Regions from separate parts of the Bacillus sp. NPDC094077 genome, predicted to be linked through region 2. Evidence: riboswitches for the same ligand, from Rfam matches in the RefSeq annotation. Region 2 holds a riboswitch; each other region holds the start of a gene.
The links. A riboswitch is a leader RNA that binds a small molecule or an ion and turns the genes downstream of it on or off. The one in region 2 is predicted to bind magnesium.
Positions count from the first base shown of each region.

Region 1: another riboswitch for magnesium. It lies ahead of mgtA (magnesium-translocating P-type ATPase); the one in region 2 lies ahead of ACQKNR_RS28395 (FtsW/RodA/SpoVE family cell cycle protein).
Region 3: another riboswitch for magnesium. It lies ahead of ACQKNR_RS11465 (cation-transporting P-type ATPase); the one in region 2 lies ahead of ACQKNR_RS28395 (FtsW/RodA/SpoVE family cell cycle protein).

Region 1 covers NZ_JBNNUF010000001.1:658,812-666,047, forward strand. The annotation lists gene ACQKNR_RS03350 (hypothetical protein) at 1-106, opposite strand, end outside; partial or broken gene ACQKNR_RS03355 (PTS sugar transporter subunit IIC) at 119-465, opposite strand; gene rnz (ribonuclease Z) at 822-1,745, opposite strand; gene ACQKNR_RS03365 (DUF3932 family protein) at 1,935-2,186, shown strand; M-box (ykoK) riboswitch at 2,386-2,553, shown strand; gene mgtA (magnesium-translocating P-type ATPase) at 2,886-5,591, shown strand; gene ACQKNR_RS03375 (MgtC/SapB family protein) at 5,666-6,367, shown strand; gene ACQKNR_RS03380 (DNA polymerase IV) at 6,409-7,236, opposite strand, start outside.
Region 2 covers NZ_JBNNUF010000033.1:1,649-8,884, reverse strand. The annotation lists gene ACQKNR_RS28410 (TlpA family protein disulfide reductase) at 32-589, shown strand; gene ACQKNR_RS28405 (hypothetical protein) at 703-858, shown strand; gene ACQKNR_RS28400 (serine hydrolase domain-containing protein) at 1,707-2,744, shown strand; gene ACQKNR_RS28395 (FtsW/RodA/SpoVE family cell cycle protein) at 2,987-4,105, opposite strand; M-box (ykoK) riboswitch at 4,295-4,471, opposite strand; M-box (ykoK) riboswitch at 4,994-5,161, shown strand; gene mgtE (magnesium transporter) at 5,439-6,767, shown strand; gene ACQKNR_RS28385 (phosphodiester glycosidase family protein) at 6,928-7,236, shown strand, end outside.
Region 3 covers NZ_JBNNUF010000003.1:520,208-527,443, forward strand. The annotation lists gene ACQKNR_RS11435 (GNAT family N-acetyltransferase) at 1-113, shown strand, start outside; gene ACQKNR_RS11440 (YpbS family protein) at 135-407, shown strand; gene ACQKNR_RS11445 (sulfurtransferase) at 410-1,243, shown strand; RNA gene ssrS (6S RNA) at 1,360-1,543, shown strand; RNA gene ssrS (6S RNA) at 1,565-1,748, shown strand; partial or broken gene ACQKNR_RS11460 (hypothetical protein) at 1,802-2,057, opposite strand; M-box (ykoK) riboswitch at 2,209-2,372, shown strand; gene ACQKNR_RS11465 (cation-transporting P-type ATPase) at 2,723-3,448, shown strand; gene ACQKNR_RS11470 (5'-3' exonuclease) at 3,581-4,447, shown strand; gene ACQKNR_RS11475 (FbpB family small basic protein) at 4,701-4,841, shown strand; gene ACQKNR_RS11480 (GNAT family N-acetyltransferase) at 4,928-5,776, shown strand; gene ACQKNR_RS11485 (cysteine hydrolase family protein) at 5,805-6,365, opposite strand; gene ACQKNR_RS11490 (DUF6123 family protein) at 6,548-6,808, shown strand; gene ACQKNR_RS11495 (DMT family transporter) at 6,811-7,236, opposite strand, start outside.

The DNA.
Region 1 (7,236 bases), on a different contig from region 2:
TACCACGAATCTGTTCCGCTGTAAGAATTGGATAGTTTTTGAATAAAAGTGAACCAATATATCCTGAAATAATACCAGATACCATAATACATAAGAAATATAGCATTACTTTCATTTAAAATGATATAAGATAACCAGTAATAAATCCTGGTAGCAATCCAAAGTTTAACACAGAAGCCATTGCAAGCATAGCATAAACAGGTGGATACACCCATTACTAATGCAACTAAAGTTGCACCCACTACTCCGCCTAGACTACCTACTGATTTTCCGACTTCTTTTAAAGAATGATATACCAATTAAATCTCCACCAGCGTATAATTGAAAAGCTTCTACTAAGAAACTTGCAACGACTACACTTGCTAAAGCTCCTATTGCTTTCATACCGTTTGGCGCTTTAAAACTAAAGAATGAAAAAAGATATAGTACAAATAATAGTAATATCTTTCCTTTAATAATCTCCATGTTGCTCTCTCATTGTTTAGTCAATTTCGTTTGTTACAAAAAATGGCTAACACGCATGATGTAAATTATAATGTGCCCTCATTATAGCTTGTTTTTTATAAAACGCTTACTTTTGTTGAATTTTAAAATTTCTGAATAAAATTCTATTCCCCCTATTTGTATTACTTGTATATACACGCGCTTATATAACAGTTTTTCTAAATAATCGGTATTTCGTATTTTCATCCTATATATTCAAACCATTATAAACTTCTGTGTTATCCAAGTATAACTATAAAATGATAACAGTTTATTACTAAAAATTTTTTAGTAATAAAAAAATGGTAAACATAAGTCACCATTTTTTCTTGAAATTATTATCTTTCTACTGGGAATGATTTTAAATCCATTGCTATTTCGGTATTAGAAAATAGCTCTCTTGCCTCTTTCAATAATTCCTTATATGTATCTCCTTGATAACGAGAACTAATATGAGTTAATATTAATCGTTTCGCATTTGCCTGAAGTGCAATACTCGCAGCTTGCTTAGATGTGGAATGAAAATAATCATAGGCTTGTTGTTCATCTTCTGCTGCAAAAGTTGCTTCGTGAACAAGTACGTCAGCGTCTTGTGCCAGCTCTCTACTCGCTTCACAATATCGTGTATCACCTAAAATGGTAATAATTCTTCCCTTTTGAGGCGGACCAATAAAGTCTTTTCCATTTAGTGTCGTACCATTCTCTAATTCAACTACTTCTCCATCTTTTAAACGTTTAAAAATTGGACCTGGTTTCACACCCATTTCCAGCAATTTATCGACTAAAAGAGCTCCTTGTATATCCCTCTCTACGATACGATATCCGAAACATTCAATACCATGTGACAATCTTTTCGTTTCCACATAGAATTCATTATCTTCAAACACAGTACCTTCTTCTGTTATCTCAACAATTTCAAGTGGATATTTCACATGTGTCGTACTTACCGATAATGCTACTTCAATAAATTGCTTAATTCCTTTTGGTCCGTACACTGTTAAAGGTGTAGTCCCTCCTTGAAATGAACGACTACCTAATAAACCAGGCAATCCAAAAATATGATCACCATGTAAATGGGTAATAAATATTTTTTCAATGCGGCGTGGACGTACAGATGTATATAATATTTGATGTTGCGTCGCTTCACCACAGTCAAATAACCAAGTCTGTCCTCGTTCTTCTAACAATTGCAAAGCAATTGCTGAAACATTCCTTCCTTTCGAAGGAACACCTGCGCCAGTTCCTAAAAATACAAATTCCACTTTCTTTCCTCCAGCTCTTTATATAATCTATCTCTCATCTTACGGAATGTTATTTCAAATGGCAAATCGAATTTACATAGCCAATCATCTAGACAACTATATAACACGAACGTTATTCTTGAAAAACTTAGCAATCGTTCGTGTTTTATGTTAAAATGATTATACTACATTTTAAGGGAGCGTTTTATTATGAAAGAAGTATTTCGTTTACAAACTGATTTTTCATCTTCATTTGATCGCTGGGTAAGTTCTTTCGTGTCTGATCACCCAGCACAATTAGAATGGACGACTTTAAAAGAATTAATCCATGAATATACAACATCACATACGAATGAGACGTTGCCAACATATATTTCTTCAGCTTTAACATATTACGCACAACGCGTTTCAACAGCAAATAACTCAGAGATTGTTATTTTTGAAAACCATACAATCTCTTAATCTATTATAAAAAGCACTGGTTTCAGTGCTTTTTATTTATATCCATTAAAACATTTATTTTCCCACCTTATTTACAATAAAAATACCCCTTATTTCCTACTATATGGCCATCATGAATCTATTTGATTTTTCAAAAAAACAGATTAAAAAGATATTGACACTACAAAGTTTCAGTGCTAACATTCAACATGTAATTGAATATGGTCTCTGTTAGGTGAGGCTCCTGTATAGAGAAACGCTGCTGCCCAAAAATGTCGAGAGACGCCAATGGGTCAACAGGAAAGGTCGGAATGAAGGCCTTTTTTAACGTAGCTGGTTTCAGTACCTATGCTATACAGTGCTAAAACTCAACGAGGGAGAGGTGCATGTATTTTGTCATACAAAAAAACTGTTTTTATCTATGTTCACTAACAGGCTTTCGTGTGGACTCTTTTTAACTGTGAATTCAGACCTTTACTCGTTGTGAGTAAAGGTCTTTTTTACGTCTTTATGCACCTTACTATGAAACAAACATAGCATATTCAGAAACTATTAAATTGTACAGAGGTGAGGAACAGTGGCAATTGATGATTCGGCCCAGATACCCATATGTTTTACGTTAATATTTCATCATGTAGGTAGGAAAGAAGCTGTTCCTCCTAATTTTAAATAGTCGAGTAACAGATTGTTTCCTCCTTCATGACAAAGGAGGAACTACCGATGTTAAATTTACAAAGACAAGAAACAAAGCATGCTTATGATCAAAATAGCATGAAAACAAATAACAAATTATTAGTGGAAATTGCAACACAAGATGTAAACTCTGCGTTAAAAATTCTAGAAACAACACAAGATGGACTCTCTAAACAAGAAGCGACTCGTAGACTTTCTTTATACGGTCCGAACGAAATTGCTCATAATAAAACATCGCCATGGTATATTCAACTTTTGCTGGCATTTAAAAATCCATTTATTTTTGTTTTATTGGCACTTGGAGCACTCTCTTTTTTCACAGATGATATACAAGGAACTCTTGTCGTATCTGTAATGGTACTACTAAGTGCAACGATTCGTTTTTCCCAAGAATTTCGTTCTCAAAAAGCGGCAGATAAGTTAAAAGCTATGGTTCGAACAACTGCAAGCGTCTTTAGAATAAACGGGTTTATACATGAAACAAAAAACGTGACAAATTTAAATCGAAACCTTACAACAGAAATTCCAATTGAAGAGCTTGTACCTGGAGATATCATCTCACTTTCAGCCGGTGATATCGTTCCGGCTGATGTGCGTATCTTATCCGCTAAAGATTTATTTGTAAATCAATCTTCTTTAACAGGAGAAGCACTTCCAGTAGAAAAATACGAAAACTGCTACCATACAGAAAATAAACATATATTACCGAAAAGCATGAAAAATAATTACAATCCGCTTGATATGGAAAACCTTTGCTTCATGGGAACAAATATTGTTAGCGGTAGTGCAAAAGCTGTAGTCGTCTCAACTAGTACAGACACTTATTTCGGTTCTTTAGCAAAGAAAGTAATTGGCAAACGTGCAGAAACAAGCTTTGATAAAGGAGTAAACAAAGTAAGTTGGCTCTTAATTACGTTCATGCTTATTATGGCGCCTATCGTCCTTCTCATTAATGGTTTCACAAAAGGTGATTGGCAAGAAGCTTTCTTCTTCGCTATTGCTGTTGCAGTGGGTCTTACACCTGAAATGTTACCAATGATTGTAACTGCTAATTTAGCAAAAGGTGCCGTTAACATGTCTAAACAAAAAGTAATTGTAAAGCAGCTAAACTCTATTCAAAATCTAGGGGCTATGAACATTCTTTGTACTGATAAAACAGGTACATTGACAGAAGATAAAGTGGTGCTTGTTCGCCATTTAGACCCTAATGGGAATGAATGTAATCGCGTATTACAATTTGCATATTTAAATAGCTTCTATCAAACTGGATTGAAAAATTTAATAGATAAAGCTGTTATTGAGCATACAGAGGAAAATCATAAATTCGACCCTTCAATGTTTCAAAAACTAGATGAGATTCCATTTGATTTTGCTCGCCGTCGTATGTCCGTCATCGTCAAAGACATTTCAGGTGAACATACAATGGTTTGTAAAGGGGCGGTAGAAGAAATTTTATCCATTTGTAACTACACTGAAATGGATGGGCAAGTTATTCCACTTACCGAGGAAATGCGCTCAAATGTTAAACAACTAAGTGAGACATTGAATAGTGAAGGTATGCGTGTCATTGCTGTAGCCTACAAGAAGCATAACAAGCCAAATCATAAAGCTTATACAGTACAAGATGAATCGGTTATGGTTCTTGCTGGATATATCGGATTTTTAGATCCGCCTAAACTATCTACAGCTTCTGCCATTCAAGCATTACAGAAACATGGTGTACAAGTGAAGATATTAACTGGCGATAATGAAATTGTTACAAGAAAGGTTTGTAAAGAAGTTGGATTGAATATTGGTGAACCAATCCTCGGTTACGAGATCGATTCTTTACCTGATAAAGCATTAGCAAAGCTGGCAGAAGAAACGACCGTATTTGCGAAGCTCAATCCAATGCAAAAATCCCGCATTATACGTGTATTACAAGGAAACGGTCATACTGTAGGTTATATGGGAGATGGCATTAACGATGCCGTAGCATTACGTGAAGCTGATGTTGGTATATCTGTTGACACCGCTACTGATATCGCAAAAGAGTCTTCCGATATTATTTTACTTGAAAAAAGTTTAACTATATTAGAAGCCGGTATTTTAGAAGGACGTACTACGTTCGGAAATATTTTAAAATATATCAAAATGACAGCTAGCTCTAACTTCGGAAATGTATTTAGTGTATTAGTAGCAAGTGCGTTCATTCCATTTTTACCGATGCTTGCTATACATTTATTAATCCAGAACTTGCTTTATGATATTTCACAACTATCCATTCCATGGGACAAAATGGATAAAGAGTTTTTAGAAAAACCAAGAAAATGGGATACGGCAAACTTACGGAACTTCATTATTTGCATCGGTCCAATTAGTTCCATATTTGATATTATCACATATGTAGTCATGTGGAATGTCTTTGGCGCAAATACACCTAGCGAACAATCACTATTCCAGTCTGGTTGGTTTGTCGTTGGATTGCTAACGCAAACTTTAATTGTTCACATGATAAGAACACAGAAGATTCCGTTTATTCAAAGTACTGCATCAACACCGGTTATTTTATTAACCGCCTGTATTATGGCAATCGGAATCTATATTCCATTCTCGCCACTTGGCGCAGCAGTTGGTTTACAAGCATTACCACTTAGCTACTTCCCTTGGTTAGTAGGAATTTTACTCGGATATGCGATATTAACACAATTCCTGAAAAAACTATATATCAAAAAGTTTCATAGTTGGTTATAAAAATGAGAATGAGTGGGCACTCCCCACTCATTCTTACAAAACATAACATGTACTAATGTATGGAGGTGACCATGATGGTATGGTATGACATCGTATTAAGATTATTTATAGCAGTCATTGTAGGTGCTTGCATCGGAATGGAACGACAATGGAGACACCGGATGGCCGGGCTACGGACAAATGCTCTCGTATCACTTGGTGCCTGTATATTTGTTTTATTATCCGTCATGCTTGATCATGATGCTAGTCCATCACGCATTGCTGCTCAAGTTGTTAGTGGTATTGGCTTTTTAGGGGGCGGTGTGATTATCCGCGACGGTTTTAGTATTAGGGGCCTAAATACTGCGGCTACTTTATGGTGTGCAGCTGCTGTTGGCACTCTCACAGGCGCTGGTTTCCTCGTTGCAGCTATGTTAGGTGCAGCCGGCGTTTTACTAGCAAATATACTACTTCGCCCCATCGCTCTCTTTATGAACAATAAATCAAAAGAAGACTTACCTGAACAAACGAACTACTTACTTTCTCTTACTTGTTCAGAAGAAAATGAAGCACATATTCGTTTTTTACTCATGCACATGGTAAGTTCCGAAGGCATCGGTTTAAAAGAATTGTACAGTGAAGACGTTGATTCTAACCAAAAAGTATGTATACAAGCCACATTACATTGTAATACCCATGCAGCTGTTTTAATTGAAAAAATAGTAAGTAGAATGCTATTAGAATCTGGTGTTACTGCTGCCGGTTGGAAAACTTCATTAGATTTAGAGGCGAGTTAATAATGAAAGGTGTCATGATATATACTACTTCATGACACCTTCTACATAAACTTATTTTCTAATTTTTGCTGAAACGATTTTTCTTGTTTACGTAATAACTGGCTACCGCGTTGTAAGAGTGGTGTTCCATACTTATCATTAATTTGATCAATGACAGCAAGTAGCGGTTCTTTTTTCGCATCTTCTTCAAATGAAAACAAATCTAATTGTTTCACCGATTCTGTCTTCCACTCTATTTCAGTAGCTGTAATACCTAGTAAACGAACAGAATCACCATCCCAATGTTGCTTCCATAAGCGGGATGCTGCCTGAAAAATATCTCGTTCTTCCCAAATCGCATTTTTCAATTGCTTACTCCGCGTTACTGTCCGCCTATCATGGTATTTAATCATAATTTGAATATTATAGCTGACAAGAGTTCGCTTTTGTAATCTTTTACTCACTGATTTTGATAGACGTTCTAACATATCAAGTAATTCTTTCTCTTCATCCATATCCTTTGGAAAAGTCGTCGAATTGCCAACACTTTTATGCTGTCCCATTTGATTCGGATCCACTTCCCTATCATCCATACCTTTTGCACGCCTTTGTAAATCAACACCGTGCTTTCCAATTTTGGCGCGGATGATATGCTCGTCTCCTTTTGCCAGCTGTTCAATTGTATGAATATGAATGTCGTTTAGTTTTTCAGCTGTTTTCTCTCCAATTCCATGCATGGCTGCAACTGGTCGTGGCCAAATGACCTCTGGGATATCACGTTTTCTAAGCACTGTAATACCAAGTGGCTTCTTCATATCTGAAGCAGTCTTTGCTAAGAAAAGGTTTGGAGCGATTCCAATACTACATGGAAGTTGTAACTCTGTTAATAA
Region 2 (7,236 bases):
TAGTTCAAATTATCAGGAGAGGACTTAAAAAATGAGTGAAAAATGGTATGTCATTTCTAACATCACATTGTGGATTGTTGTTATCTTCCAAACTATATTAATACTATATCTGGGTAGGCTAGTTGGACAATTTTTAAATCGTTTTCGGATTCGTGAAAATAAGCAAATAGAAGAAAAATCATTAGCAGTCGGACAAAAGGTACCGGTGTTTCAAAAGAACTCTATGGATGGAAAAACACTAGTAGTACCATCAGATGCATATGAATACACTTTACTTTTATTTGTAAGTAATACATGTTCTAGTTGCAAAGAACTATTTAAGAAGATGCCTGATGTTATAAATAAATATGATATTAATTATATCTTTGTTTCTAGTGAAATATTAGATAGTAACATGATACAAAGCATTTCAAATGCACACTTTATAGTAAGTACGGATATAGTTGAGGATTTCTTTGTCAATACCTCACCTTATATATTATTAATTGACAAGTTAGGTGAAATTAAGCATATTGCAGATTTATTAAATTTTGGTGAACTAATAATGAAACTAGATAGTATTTTAGAACAAGAACTGGTTAATGTGTGATATAAACAAATCTACTAATTTATTTCTGATTATTCAGAATGTTATTGACAGTTAAAGGGAATAAATGTATCCTAAAGTTGTTGTTTTCAATTAAATGTAATAGGAGGGATAAAATGTTAAAGAGATTATTAGGTATAGCACCATTAAGACCTGTATGTTCTTGTACTGTCGAAAGGTATTCTTGCGAGGGTGGAAGAGAAGTATATCGCTACTATGATTGTACAGTAAATGAGCTATGTGAAACGATTCGTACAAAGTATCCGTGTTAATCTGTTAGATAATTGTTTTTAATATTTTTAATGAGAGGATGATTAAAATGTTAAAGAAAATATTAGGAATAAGTAATAAAGCAGCAGGCTGTGCATGTGTAAGGTCTCATTATGAGTGCGACAGCAGTGGACGCGTTTATGATGTATATGTAGATTGTATTGGTAAGGTATGTAAGAGAGTTAGCACTCCGATGAGGTGTAATTAATAGAAGTCTGAGGGGTATCAACCGACTTCTATTAATTATAAAAGACCTGAACTATTTTTAAAATTAAAAGCACGTTACTATTTTCTTGTATTAATGAGAAAGGGTAACGTGCTTTTTATAAATATATCTCAAAAACAAGAATTGTTTTCACTTGCCGAAGAATTCTAGCGATATTTTCCTGATGCTAAACGGAAAATCGTATTCCACAGTTTTTCCTATTTAATTATAAATTTTTGGCATACGGAAATATGACTATCAGGTCAAGCAAACCAGTATCATAGGAATATCAACTTAAACACAAAATAGCCCCATGTTTATTTTTGGGGTTAAATATATTTCTTTGGAAAAGTGACTGTAAAAGCCCTGAATAATTAATTCTATTGGCTTTCATTCCAATCAAAAAAACTGTCATAAAAAAAGAGGGGGAAGACATTGTTTGCTAAAATTTGTTTGTAAAAGCTTTTAACCTGTTAAGAGCAATCGTAAAGTAGACTATTAATTTCTTTAATAATTTTTGCTTTCCTTTAGTACTTGGCATACTGCATTAGAAAGTTTAAATTTTGAAAGGAGAATTTGATATTTTATATATAGTATTTTTTTATTGTATTCCTAACCATTCAAAGAGAAGGTTATGTGATTGAGATGAATAATACATATAATGAAAAGACACATACATCGATTAAACAATTATATAATAAATTTTCACCAAAAGCTCCTGGCTTTGCATATATTGCTAGCTTCGATAGCGGAGTAACTTATAAAGGTGCAGTTGGCTTAGCTTCTATAGGGGAAAATCTACCCATAACTACCAAAAACATTTTTAATATTGCCTCAGTTTCTAAACAATTTACAGCGTTTTCTATATCACTCTTAGAACAAGAGGAGAAATTGAGTTTAGATGATTCAATTGTAAAGTTTGTCCCTTCTATAGGAGCATATGCTGAACCTGTAACATTGAGACACCTAATTCATCACACTGGTGGATTAGTTGATTATATGGAATTGGCTGAAGCAGAAAATATTAAATATACTGATACATTAACTGTGGAAGAATCGCTAGAACACCTTAATAGTCATCAAATTGCAAGGTTCCCAGTTGGAACAAAATTTGAGTATAGCAATACAGGATATTTATTATTATCACTAGTGGTAGAGAAGGTAAGTGGCAAGTCTCTATGTCAGTTTACAAAGGAGCGTATTTTTGACCCTTTAAATATGAGAGACACAACAATTGTGGATTACTACCCAACTACTATATCAATTGCTAGAGGATATTCAAAGAATGGGCAAGGTACATATAAGATCTATGAAAGCCCATGGGAACATACAGGGGATGGGGCGGTTCATACAACAGCTGAAGACCTGGTAGAATGGGGAGGAAATTTAACTACAGGTACCGTTGGTGGAAAAGACCTTGTGAAAAGAATGAGCGAAATAGGTCCGAAAATTTCTCCAACTGGAGAAACGATTATTGCCAATGAAGATTATGCTTTTGGGCTGAGGGTTGCAGAAGGTTTTAACTGTCGATACCTGGAACATTCAGGAAGGTGGGCAGGTTATCGTTCACACTTCATCCGGTTTCCAAAAGAATCTTTGTCTGTTGTGGTACTAAGTAACTATGATGAATTTGACTCTAAAAAATATGCTAATGAAATTGCAGAAATTGTTTTAGAAAACTAAAAAATAATAGAGCGTAGAAGACAGCATTTGGATTTGGTTTACCCCACGTTGTTTAAGGTGTAATTGATTTTGAGAACGGAAAGCAAGCATATATTAATGCCTGCCTTTTTTGGTATTAATATTAATACATTTAAAAACTTCATTAGCAATTCTTTGAATATAGATTGCTCAATGGGGTTAAATTTTATAATTTTAAAAAAGTAATTATGAAAAATAGAATTACATATAACAGATTATATATTCTAATTATCAAACTTAATTTTATTGAAAATTGAAATATTAAGTAATATTCCTATTGCTATTAAATTAACCATTAAAGAACTTCCACCAAAACTTACAAATGGAAATGGTGTACCTGTAAGAGGAAATAGTCCTGTAATACCACCTAAATTAACAACAGATTGCATACCAATCATACACCCTATACCAATTGCTATAAAACTTCCGAATGGATCTTCACATAGTTGTGCAATTTTTAATGAGCGAAGAACTATAGCTAATACTCCAGCCATTATAATGAATACACCAATAAACCCTAGTTCCTCAGAAACGATTGCCATTATAAAATCAGTATGTGGTTCTGGGAGATAACCAGTTTTTTGAATGCTATTTCCGAATCCACGTCCAGTAATTCCTCCTGAACCAATGGCAATAAAAGAATTTACAAGCTGATATCCATTTCCTTGCGCATCAACAAAGGGATTGAAGATCGTCGTAATACGTGTTTTTTGAACTTCTGACAAACTATATTGGATCAAAAAATATAAAATAGGTAACCATAAAATAGAACCAATAGTGGTTCTTTTAATTATAAGGTTTATATTTATTCCAGAGCAAAGAAATATGCCAAAACCTATACCTAATATTAAAAGTGCAGATCCTAAATTTGGTTGTTTATAGATCAGGAAAAAAATTGTAGCTAAAAAAAATAAAAGTTTTCCGCCCCCAATCCAAACTTGTTTAGCTGATTCTTGTCGTAATGCAAAAAAACGGGCTGTTACAAGTATTGTTCCTAATTTAAGAAACTCAGCTGGCTGTATACCAAAGATCCATGATTGAGCATTATTTACCACTTTTCCTTTCCATAAAACCATAATTAATAAAAAAATCCCTCCAACCATAATACAGATTGAGACTATTCGTTTTTTCCATATTTCATATGGGAGAATAGCACAAACTATTAACCCTATTGTTCCTAAAAGTAGCTTTGTTAATTGAGAATCAACAAAGTGTCTACTGTTATAACCATAATGTTGGACAGCAACAATGGAGCTCGCGCTATACATCATGATAATACCTAAAGTACATGTTATGAATAGAGGGAGGAGCAATAGATAATCGAGTTTTAATATTTTTTTCATTTTAATATCCTCCTGATTTACAACAAAGCTTAATATTACATTTGCTAATGAATAGAATCTTGTCTTCACCAATTATTAAATAGGATTTTTTCTTTTAAAAAATCCTATCGCTTATACCCTGTTTTTTTATGCAAATATCCCCCCTAGTTACATACTAGGGGGGATTCAAAATGGCATGACTAAATAAAGCTTTTCTCCCCCTAGTAGAGCTTTGGCACTATACAACGTAAAGCAATGGAAATTCATTACTTAGCTATCTTAAGAAAAGCCTTAATCCGACAATTCCTGTTCTACCCATTGGCGTCTTTCGACATTTTTGGGCAATAGCCTGTGTTTGTATAGGAGCCTCACCTAACAGGTTTAGCAATATAAATTTTATGTATTTGTTTCGTGTAGCAAGCATAAATACTTTTTTTTTGCCTGTCAAGTAAACGTCTTGCTAATTTTATATTCTTTATTGCTTTATAAATCTTTTAGAAATGATGTGAGAAAATGTATTTAATCATCTCGTATAGATACATATTTTCGACTTGTAGTGTATAGTTTGATTAAGTAGTTTAACCATATAAATTTGATAAACAGTAAAGAAGATTTTAATCATAAAAGAAGATTTTTTGAAGAATGTTCTTTTGAGGTACGGAATGAATAATGATTCAACTTCTGCTATAAAGTTAAAAATGAATCGTAAACAATAAGTTTCATATACGAAATCTCATTTGTTTTATAACATTTCTTCAAACTAATTGTATTTAAATTTTATATCTTTTAAGTAGAATTTTAAATTTGCAATAGAATTGAATTACATTTCTCTATAAAATAATTTTTTATGAATCGAATCGAAAGTTAGTTGACAAATATTAAATTCTGGTTTAAATTTTGAAGTAATTCAATAATCTTTGTTAGGTGAGGCTCCTGTATAGAGAAACGCTGCTGCCCAAAAATGTCGAGAGACGCCAATGGGTCAACAGGAACGGTCGGATTAAGGCCCTTTTTAATGTAGCTGGTTATAAAAACCTATGCTATACAGTGCTAAAACTCAACGAGGGAGTGGTATACGATTTGATAGAAAGGCACCTCTGCGATTTTGGCAGAGCTGTCTTAATAATCATTTATTTGTATTGTAAAAAACCTTTACTCCTTTTTGAGTAAAGGTTTTTCTGTTTAATTTTATTTATTTTTATCTTGTCTATATTCAAAAAGGAGGTAGTTCTAAATAATGAATTGATTGCAATGTAACTATTAATGCTCAAATAAAAATTTTAGACAGATAAAATAACACAAAACCACTCATGAAACTCTAGAGTCTCTCTTAGCAATATGAGGAGGAGTTAACATGAAGAAATTATTAAATGAATTACTTGTAACCCAAAATAACTTGGATGCAGAGAAAGTTTTACGACATCCGTCGTATGATGTTGCGCAAGAAGTAAAACGATTTTCAATTGAAGATCAAGTCATATTACTAGATAAGATACCTGTATTAAAAAGCTCAAAAATTCTTCAACATTTGAGTACAGAAGAAAAATATAATATCTTAATTCACTTATCTGAAAACAAAGCTAAAACGTTACTAAATTTACAACCGATTGATGAAACAGTAGATCTACTTCTAGCGGTTCACCCGGAAAAACAAGCTAAATTAATGGCGTATCTAAATAAAATTACAAAACATAACGTAAAAAAATTAATGGCTTTTAAACCTGAAACCGCAGGAAGCCTTGTCACAAGTGATTTTGTTGCAGTTAGAGGGAATTGGTCAGTAAAAATGACATTGAAGTACATTAGGGAACATTCTGAAAATGTAGAATCGATATCTTATATTTATGTTCTTGATAGTCATGGTCATCTAAAGGGAATCGTTTCCATACATGAGTTATTATTAGCAGCAGATGAAGAGATATTATCTACTATCATGATTCAAGAGATGATTTCAGTACACGCTGAGGTTGATCAACAGGAAGTTGTAAAAAAGCTACTGAATTATAATTTAGCAGCAATACCCGTAACAACAGCAAATAATGAGATGATTGGCATTATAACATTTGATGACGTAATGAATGTTATGGAAGCAGAAGCTACAGAAGATATCCAAAAGTTAGGCGGAAGTGAACCATTAAATCAATCTTACTTTGAATCTAGTATTTGGAGCATTTTCTTCAAACGTCTACCATGGTTATTGCTTCTATTTGTTGCTGAGGCATATACAGGTACAGTACTAAAGTATTTTGAAGACGAAATTGAAACAGTAGTTGCCCTTGCTTTCTTTGTTCCATTATTAGTAGGTACTGGAGGGAATACAGGAACACAGGTTGTAGCAACAATTACTCGTGCAATTGGTATCGGAGAGGTGAAATTTAAAGACATTTTCCGTGTAATGAAAAAAGAATTTGCAATAGGTATGCTTCTCGGACTTGCACTTGGGGTAGCTGGGCTCACTCGTGCTTATATGTTAGGTGTTGGAACAGAAGTTGCACAAGTTGTGGCAATCACTTTATTATTTATTGTTATTTGGGCCTCTCTTGTTGCAGCTGTTTTACCTTTGATTCTGAGAAAATTAAAATTAGATCCTGCAGTCGTTTCCGGTCCATTCATTACAACATTTGTTGACGGAACAGGGTTAGTAATTTATTTCATGGTTGCAAAAACGTTATTAAATTTGTGAATATACACTGAAATAAATACGAAATGGAGGATAAGTATTTCAGCTTGCTTGCTAAGACATAGTGGAGAACTCAGGAATGAGGAAAACAAACACTTGTATCTTTAGGTAAATAATATTTTAAAGGATTCATTGAATGTAATTAATGCTGGAGGATAAAACTATGAAACACCTAAGAAAAATCTTTAAAAGAATTTTAATCCTTTTTTCTATTTTGATACTTATTGGAATAGGGATATTATTTGGCACAAACTATGGCCGAGATCTTCGGGGAACAATTGCTGGGAGTATACTAACTTCTCAGCATCCACAATATGCGAAATATACATTCCTATCCAAAAAGGAACTTGATGAACTGCAGGATCGAATTAATCACCCAAGATGGTCAAATAGTGATGAGGCTATTTATAAAAAAATAGCAGGAAAAAGATTAGAAGAATTTAAAAATCAGCCATTAGAAATTGATGTAGAA
Region 3 (7,236 bases), on a different contig from region 2:
TTTCTATTGATTTTGATTACTTTTCGAAGCATTATGAAGAAGAGATTGTTGAAAATGGGATTGTATGCCGTGATATGATTCGGCTTGCAATGGAATTAAATAAAAAAGTATAACTTATCTAGGGGGAAGAAAAGATGGAAGTACATAAAGCAATTACAGCACATTCTCGTAAACAAAATGAAATTGTAAAAACATTTTTGCAATTAGATGCGCAACGTGAAGCAGCTATTGAAGCGGCGATATCACTTGCATCAAATGGGAAAGAATTTTCAGTTGATGTTATTAACGTGGTAACAAAGCAAATTAATGATCTTGCGAAACGAGGGGTTGCACCGCAGCGTAAACTTGTTACAGAAGATATGGTAATGGAATATGTAGGTCGCGTGCGCGAGAAAGAAGGTCGTTAAAGATGATTGTTACAGTCGAATGGTTACGTGAGCATATGGAAGATGAGAATGTCCGTATAATCGATTGTCGTTTTGATTTAGCGAATCCTAATTGGGGTAGAGAAAAGTATGAAGAAGAACATATTCCTCATGCGTTATATTTTGATTTAAATTTAGATTTATCAAGTCCTGTAACGGAACATGGTGGTCGCCATCCATTGCCACATATTGAAGAGTTTGCAGACAAGCTTTCAAAAGCTGGTATTGATGAATCTGCGATAGTAATTGCGTATGACAGTCAAGCTGGTGCAAATGCTTCTCGGTTATGGTGGTTATTAAACTATGTAGGACATGAGAAAGTATATATATTAGATGGCGGATTTCCGGCTTGGAAAGAGAATGGATTACATACAACAACGGAAATTCCTGCTGTTGCACGAAAAACATTTAAAGCAAATATACAAGATCATATGCTTGTCACGATGGAAATGGTCAGAGAGAATATTCATACAGGTGCAGATGTTACGTTAATTGATTCTAGAGAGCCAAAACGTTATACTGGTGTAGAGGAACTTGTTGATCCGAAGGCAGGACATATTCCTACAGCAGTAAACCATTTTTGGAAGGATGGAATTCTAGAATCAGGACAATTTAAAAATGAAGCCCAGCAACAAGAACGATTCCAAAATCTTTCGAAAGATAAGGAAACAATTGTATATTGTGGTTCTGGTGTTACAGCATGTCCAAACGTCATTGCATTAAAATTAGCAGGATTCCAAAATGTTAAATTGTATGCAGGTAGCTGGAGTGATTGGATTTCTTATTCAGAAAATCAAATTGCAAAAGAAGAAGATTAATCACTTGCATGCAAAAATAATTTGTATTAAAATAAGGTCACAAGCAAGAGATTGCTCGAAAAAGATTGTATTTTACACATTGAAAACAATGTGATAATATAACGACAAGTCAATAATACATCCTGCGGTGTGCGTAACTTATTTATGTCTAAAACCGATGTTAGTTATACGGAAGCTCAATATTTAGCGACCATCATCAAGCCTTCCTTGTGGAGGAAGATGTACGGTAACTGTGAGGGCATCCACCTGCGAGTAGCGGGTTTTTGGACATTTACGAGGAGCGGCACGTGCGGGGGGTCTTATTTCAACTAACATTATATAAAATTCCTACGGTGTACGTAGCTTATGCATGTCTTAAACCAATAAGTATAATACGGAAGTTCGATATTTAAATGTAGATAACAAGCCATCTTTTTAAGAAGGAAGTTACAAACATTTGTGAGAACATCCACCTGTGAGAGCAGGTTTATGGACATCTAGAGAGAACGGCATATGTGGGGCTAAATAAAAACCTTACGTTTTATACGTAAGGTTTTTTGTTGCATAAATATATCGATATTATCTTGATTCACCTGTGAAGTTTCCATAATAAATATAGCACTTTCGGTCTTCATCAACCTCTCTTGAAACTAAGGTGAACTCCATATGCATTCCGTCTCGCTTAATATATATAATATCTAAATGGAGAGAGGATAAAATTTCTTCATAATTCCATATATCTTTACTTTCTATTATTTTGGAGGAGGATTCCTTAAGTTCTCTAACCTCAAAGCCTATGTGGGAGTATAGGATCTGAAGGATTATTTGAAAAAACTCTGATGTGTTCAACTCATTTAAATAGTCAAAGGATGAACAGGAAGTATATGACTGTAATACACTAGAGGGAGTCATTGTAATAAGGAAAAGTTTCCATACAAAGTGTTGACATCTATTTTAAATAAGAGTAACATTTTCTATGTAATGAAATAAGTCTCTGTTAGGTGAGGCTCCTGTATAGAGAAATGCTACTGCCCAAAAATGTCGAGAGACGCCAATGGGTCAACAGGAATGATCGAATTAAGGTTTTTCTTAACGTAGCTGGTAATGTACCTATGCTATACAGTGCTAAAACTCGGCGAGGGAGAGGTCTGTAGATTTCTAATTGTATTAGGAATCGTTTATTTGTGTATGTAATGACCTTTGCTCTTTTCGGAGTAAGGGTCTTTTTGTTACAAATATATGAGTTGTTTCATAGTATAGACTATAACTAAAAAATAAACGAGGAGGTGAGGAGCATGTCAAATTCTGACTCGGTTCCGTTACCCATATACTTCAAATCAAAAATATATGATGTAGGCAGGAAACGACTTGTTCCTCCCTCTATATTTATCATAATGTAGCGTTTATATACATATTTAAGCGCTAGACGCTTTCATGGTAAAGTTGATAAATTGAGAAACAAAGCGTTTCTTCCTATGTTGTAAAGGAGGAGACGATAATATGTTATATGCAAACAAAACTGTGGGTAACACGTCATATAAACTAAGTAAAAAATCAATGAAAGAACAAACGATGCTTCAAAAAAATAAAGATTTATTAATTGAAATCGCAACAAGAGATGTAAAATCTGTATTTGCGTATTTTAAAACAACAAGAGACGGATTATCTATGAAAGAGGCGCAAAAACGTATTCAAGTATACGGCCGAAATGAACTCACTTCAAAAAGAGCGCTTCTTGCAGAGGTAATGATGAAGTTAAGCGGAATGATTCCAGGTCTTTCGAAACAACATGTGCGTGATGAATTACAATGCGAAAAAATTACTGTGTCTAGAGTGGAATGTTCTAGTAATGCAGGGCTAAACACTGAACTGAAAATGATGGAGATACCAGTACAAGAGCTTGTACCTGGAGATATGATTTTTCTTTCAGCTGGAGATACAGTGCCAGCAGATGTACGTATCATTTATGCAAATGATTTATTAGTAAATGAGTCTGTGCTAACGGGAAACGACGCGAGTATAGAGAAATTTGAGAGTTGCTATCATCTTGAACGTAAACGATTTATTCCATTAAAACGGATGAAAGATTATAATCCACTTGAGCTTGAAAATGTATGTTTCAAAAGTACGTATATTGTTAGTGGAAATGCAAAGGCTGTAGTTGTTTCGACTGGAAAGAATACGTATTCAGGAATACTGCATACTTGTTGTAGTAGAATGTCTTAATGTGTTAATGATGCTAAATATACAAAAACAATGTATAATAGACAAAGTTGAGCAAAAACGTAGAATGGTAATCTACTTATATAACCTTACGTGATAACGTGAGGTTATTATTTTTTTAATAGGAGAGGAATTATGAAAAAAGTATTATTAGTTGATGGTATGGCACTATTATTTCGTGCTTTTTACGCAACAAGTGTCTATGGACAGTTTATGAAACGACAAGATGGTACCCCAACGAACGGGATTCATGGTTATATGAAGCATTTATTAACAGCTACGCAAGCAATCGAACCAACACACATCGTAACGTGCTGGGATATGGGAAGTACGACATTTAGAACGGAATCGTTCTCGAATTATAAAGCAAATCGTGCAGCGCCGCCAGAAGAATTAATTCCGCAATTTGATCTAGTACAAGAAATGACTGCAAAATTATCGATTCCGGTCATCGGTATGAAAGGATATGAAGCGGATGACTGTATCGGTACGCTTGCAAAACAATATTGCAATGAAGCGGAAGTTTATATTTTAACAGGTGATACAGATTTACTTCAACTCGTTGATAACAGCGTTACAGTTATGCTTCTGCGCAAAGGAATTGGAAATTACGAGTATTACACACCAGAGAAAATTATGGAAGAGAAAGGTGTAGAACCATGGCAAATCGTCCATGCGAAAGCGTTCATGGGAGATACGAGTGATAACTATCCAGGTGTAAAAGGTATCGGTGAAAAAACAGCGTATAAGCTGATTCAAGAGCACGGAACAGTACCAGCTGTACTAGAAAATGTAGCATCATTAACGAAAGCACAGCGTACAAAGATTGAAAGTGATTTAGAGAACTTAAATATTTCATTACAATTAGCGCAAATTCATTGTGAAGTTCCAATTTCATGTTCACTAGAAGAAGGGTTACACACAATGGATGAAGAAAAACTTAGATTCGTTTGTGAAGAAATGAATTGGGGAAGACCTGAAATATTAATAAATATGTTGTAAGAAGTGGAAAGACCGATTAAATATTTTTTGATCGGTTTTTCTTTTTGTTCACAAAGTTGTCAGGAAATAAACAGAATTTTCATATGAAGTTCAAATAGAATTCACAACAATCAATTATTATAAGACAAACAGATAATTACTTATCCCGTATTAACGGGTAGTAGGACTTTAATCAGTGGGGGTAAATCCTCCCCGCTGATTAAAGTTTCACTTTATCTTTTATATAAACCATCCCCCAAGGAGGAAAATAAAAATGCGAAAAAAAATGAGAAAATCCTTTAAACAATTATTAATAGAAAATAAACAATCACTACTAACTAATAAAGAGAATATGAAAGAAATTGAAGAACGAATTGAGAAACGACATGTAGCATATAGTGGTTCTAATAATTGAATGAAGATTGATTTATAACACCCCTTCACAAAGTGAAGGGGTGTTATAGTATAGTGAGAAGGAGAGAAAGAAGGGGGAGCTACTGTGTGAATATAGTGGAGAGGCTTGGAGAAAATAATATATCATGTCTTCTTAGTCTATCGGAAAGGATAGGCTGGGATTATAGTTTAGAAGAAATCGACACCATTTTAAATTCAGGTATCGTATATGGCATGCGGAATGAAAAGAGAGAAGTAATTGCTAGTGCAGCAATTATATTATATGAAGGGGCGTTAGCGTCTATCGGAATGGTGATAGTACATCCAGATTATAAAGGAAGAGGGATCGGAAAAACGATAACAGACTTATGCATTAAGAGCGTATCAGCACATACTCCAATTATGCTTATTGCTACGGATGAGGGAAAGCCTTTATATGAAAAGCTAGGATTCAGGACGGTGAGTTATGTTTCTAAATACATATGTAATGTGTATAATGAATTGCATAAATATGAAACAAATGAAGAGTATCTCATTAACTATGAAGAGCAAGATTTTGAAGCTATAGTACAAATAGATGAAGAGGCATTTGGAGCAAATCGTAAAGAATTTTTAAGTTATAGAATTACACAGAGTGAACAATGTGTAGTTATTAAAGATAGAAAGCAAAATGTTATAGGTTATGGTATAAGTATACAAACACCAGAAAATAAAATCATAGGACCAATCGTTGCTAAAAATGACGCGATGGCAATGGAAATTGTTCATTCTTTAGCGAAAGGGCATAATGGAAAATTAAGAATTGATGTGTCGGAAGGAAAAATAGATTTTATGAAAGGCTTAGAGATTTCTGGTTTTCAAAAGGTGAATATACCGCCAATTATGATGAAAAATAGCAATCAATTTTTGAAAAGGAATGGAGAATTATATAGCATTGCCGCACAAATTTTTGGATAAAAAGAATCCTTCACTCGGAAGGATTTTTTTATTCACGGTATTGGTCATGAATAGGCTGAAAGAGGTCTTCTTCACTACCTCTCACAATAGAAAAATGATCAACATTATAATGACCGTGTAGAGTTTTATTATGGTGCTCGATAATTTGCTCTGCGGCCAATACGTTTGAATCAGTTGTTGAATGACCGTTTTTAATTAATGTAACATCAAACCCTTGCACAGTTGCTGTCCTAACAGCAGTGTCAATACAATGTTCGGTTTTACATCCACCTATAACGAGATGATTAATCTTCTCTTCTTTTAAAAGTTCAAGTAAAGGAGTACCATAGAATGAATTTGTTGCTGCTTTATTAATAAGGATTGCAGACTGAGGTACTTGAATTTGATTATGTACTTCAAATCCTTCACCGCTACCAGAAGCAACATCGATATCTCTTACGAAAACAATAAGGGCATTTGAATCAAGTGCTTTCTGTACAGCTGTATTTAGTGTAGCTAATAACTCGGTTTTACGGAACACTTCATTTTCCTCTTCGTTTCCATCAATTAATTCTTGCTGTGCATCAATAATTAAAAGTGCTTGTTTCATTCTGTATCCCCTTTAATATAAAATAAATTCCACTATACATATTTCTTCATATTGTAAGGAAATCCTCTATTGTTAGTGAAGTAGACAATAGATTTACAAAGTTGTCAAAGAAATTTCATTCTCATAGCATGTAAAAACATGTATGATAGGAGGTGGAGAATTTTTGAGTAGGTGGGAATATCATGCAAACAGTAGAAGATTATCTTTCATTCTTACATACGAAAGGATTTAAACTATCAGAGGAAGCACAAGGGTTTATTATGTTTGGACAAGGATATACTGGTGCATCTGATGGAATTGTGAACGCAGCAATAGAAGCGACAATTAAACATCAATTGCAGTTTGATGGCAGTTATTTTGTTGCGTTATTAGAACGATTGAAAGAGGAAGAAATTACAGATAAAAAAAGCGCTAAGGCTTTTATGCGGAAGTTACAAGCGTAACTTCACGCAGCCTGCGCTTCTTTTTTTGTTTTGGAAGGTAGTTCAACAAAAACCATGCCTAGGAAAATGCATAGACACCCGATAATGGCAGAAATAGAAAGTTGTTCGTTTGCAACGAGAACGCCTGTTAATGCAGCAAAAACAGGCTCCATTGCGAAAATAATTGCTACTCTCGTTGGAGAAGTATGTTTTTGTGCCGATGTTTGAATGAAAAAAGCAATGGATGTCGCAAACAGGGAAGTTAGAAATAGAGCGAATAAAAAGGAATGATTTGTCCATAGTGATACTGAAAATAATTTTTCCCAATCTTCAAACAAAAAAGCGCAAATAGAAGAAAACATACCGACAGCTAATACTTGAGAGGTGCTTAATAATAAAGGTGATATTTTCTTAGAAAAGAAACCGTTAACAAGAATATGGGCAGCGAA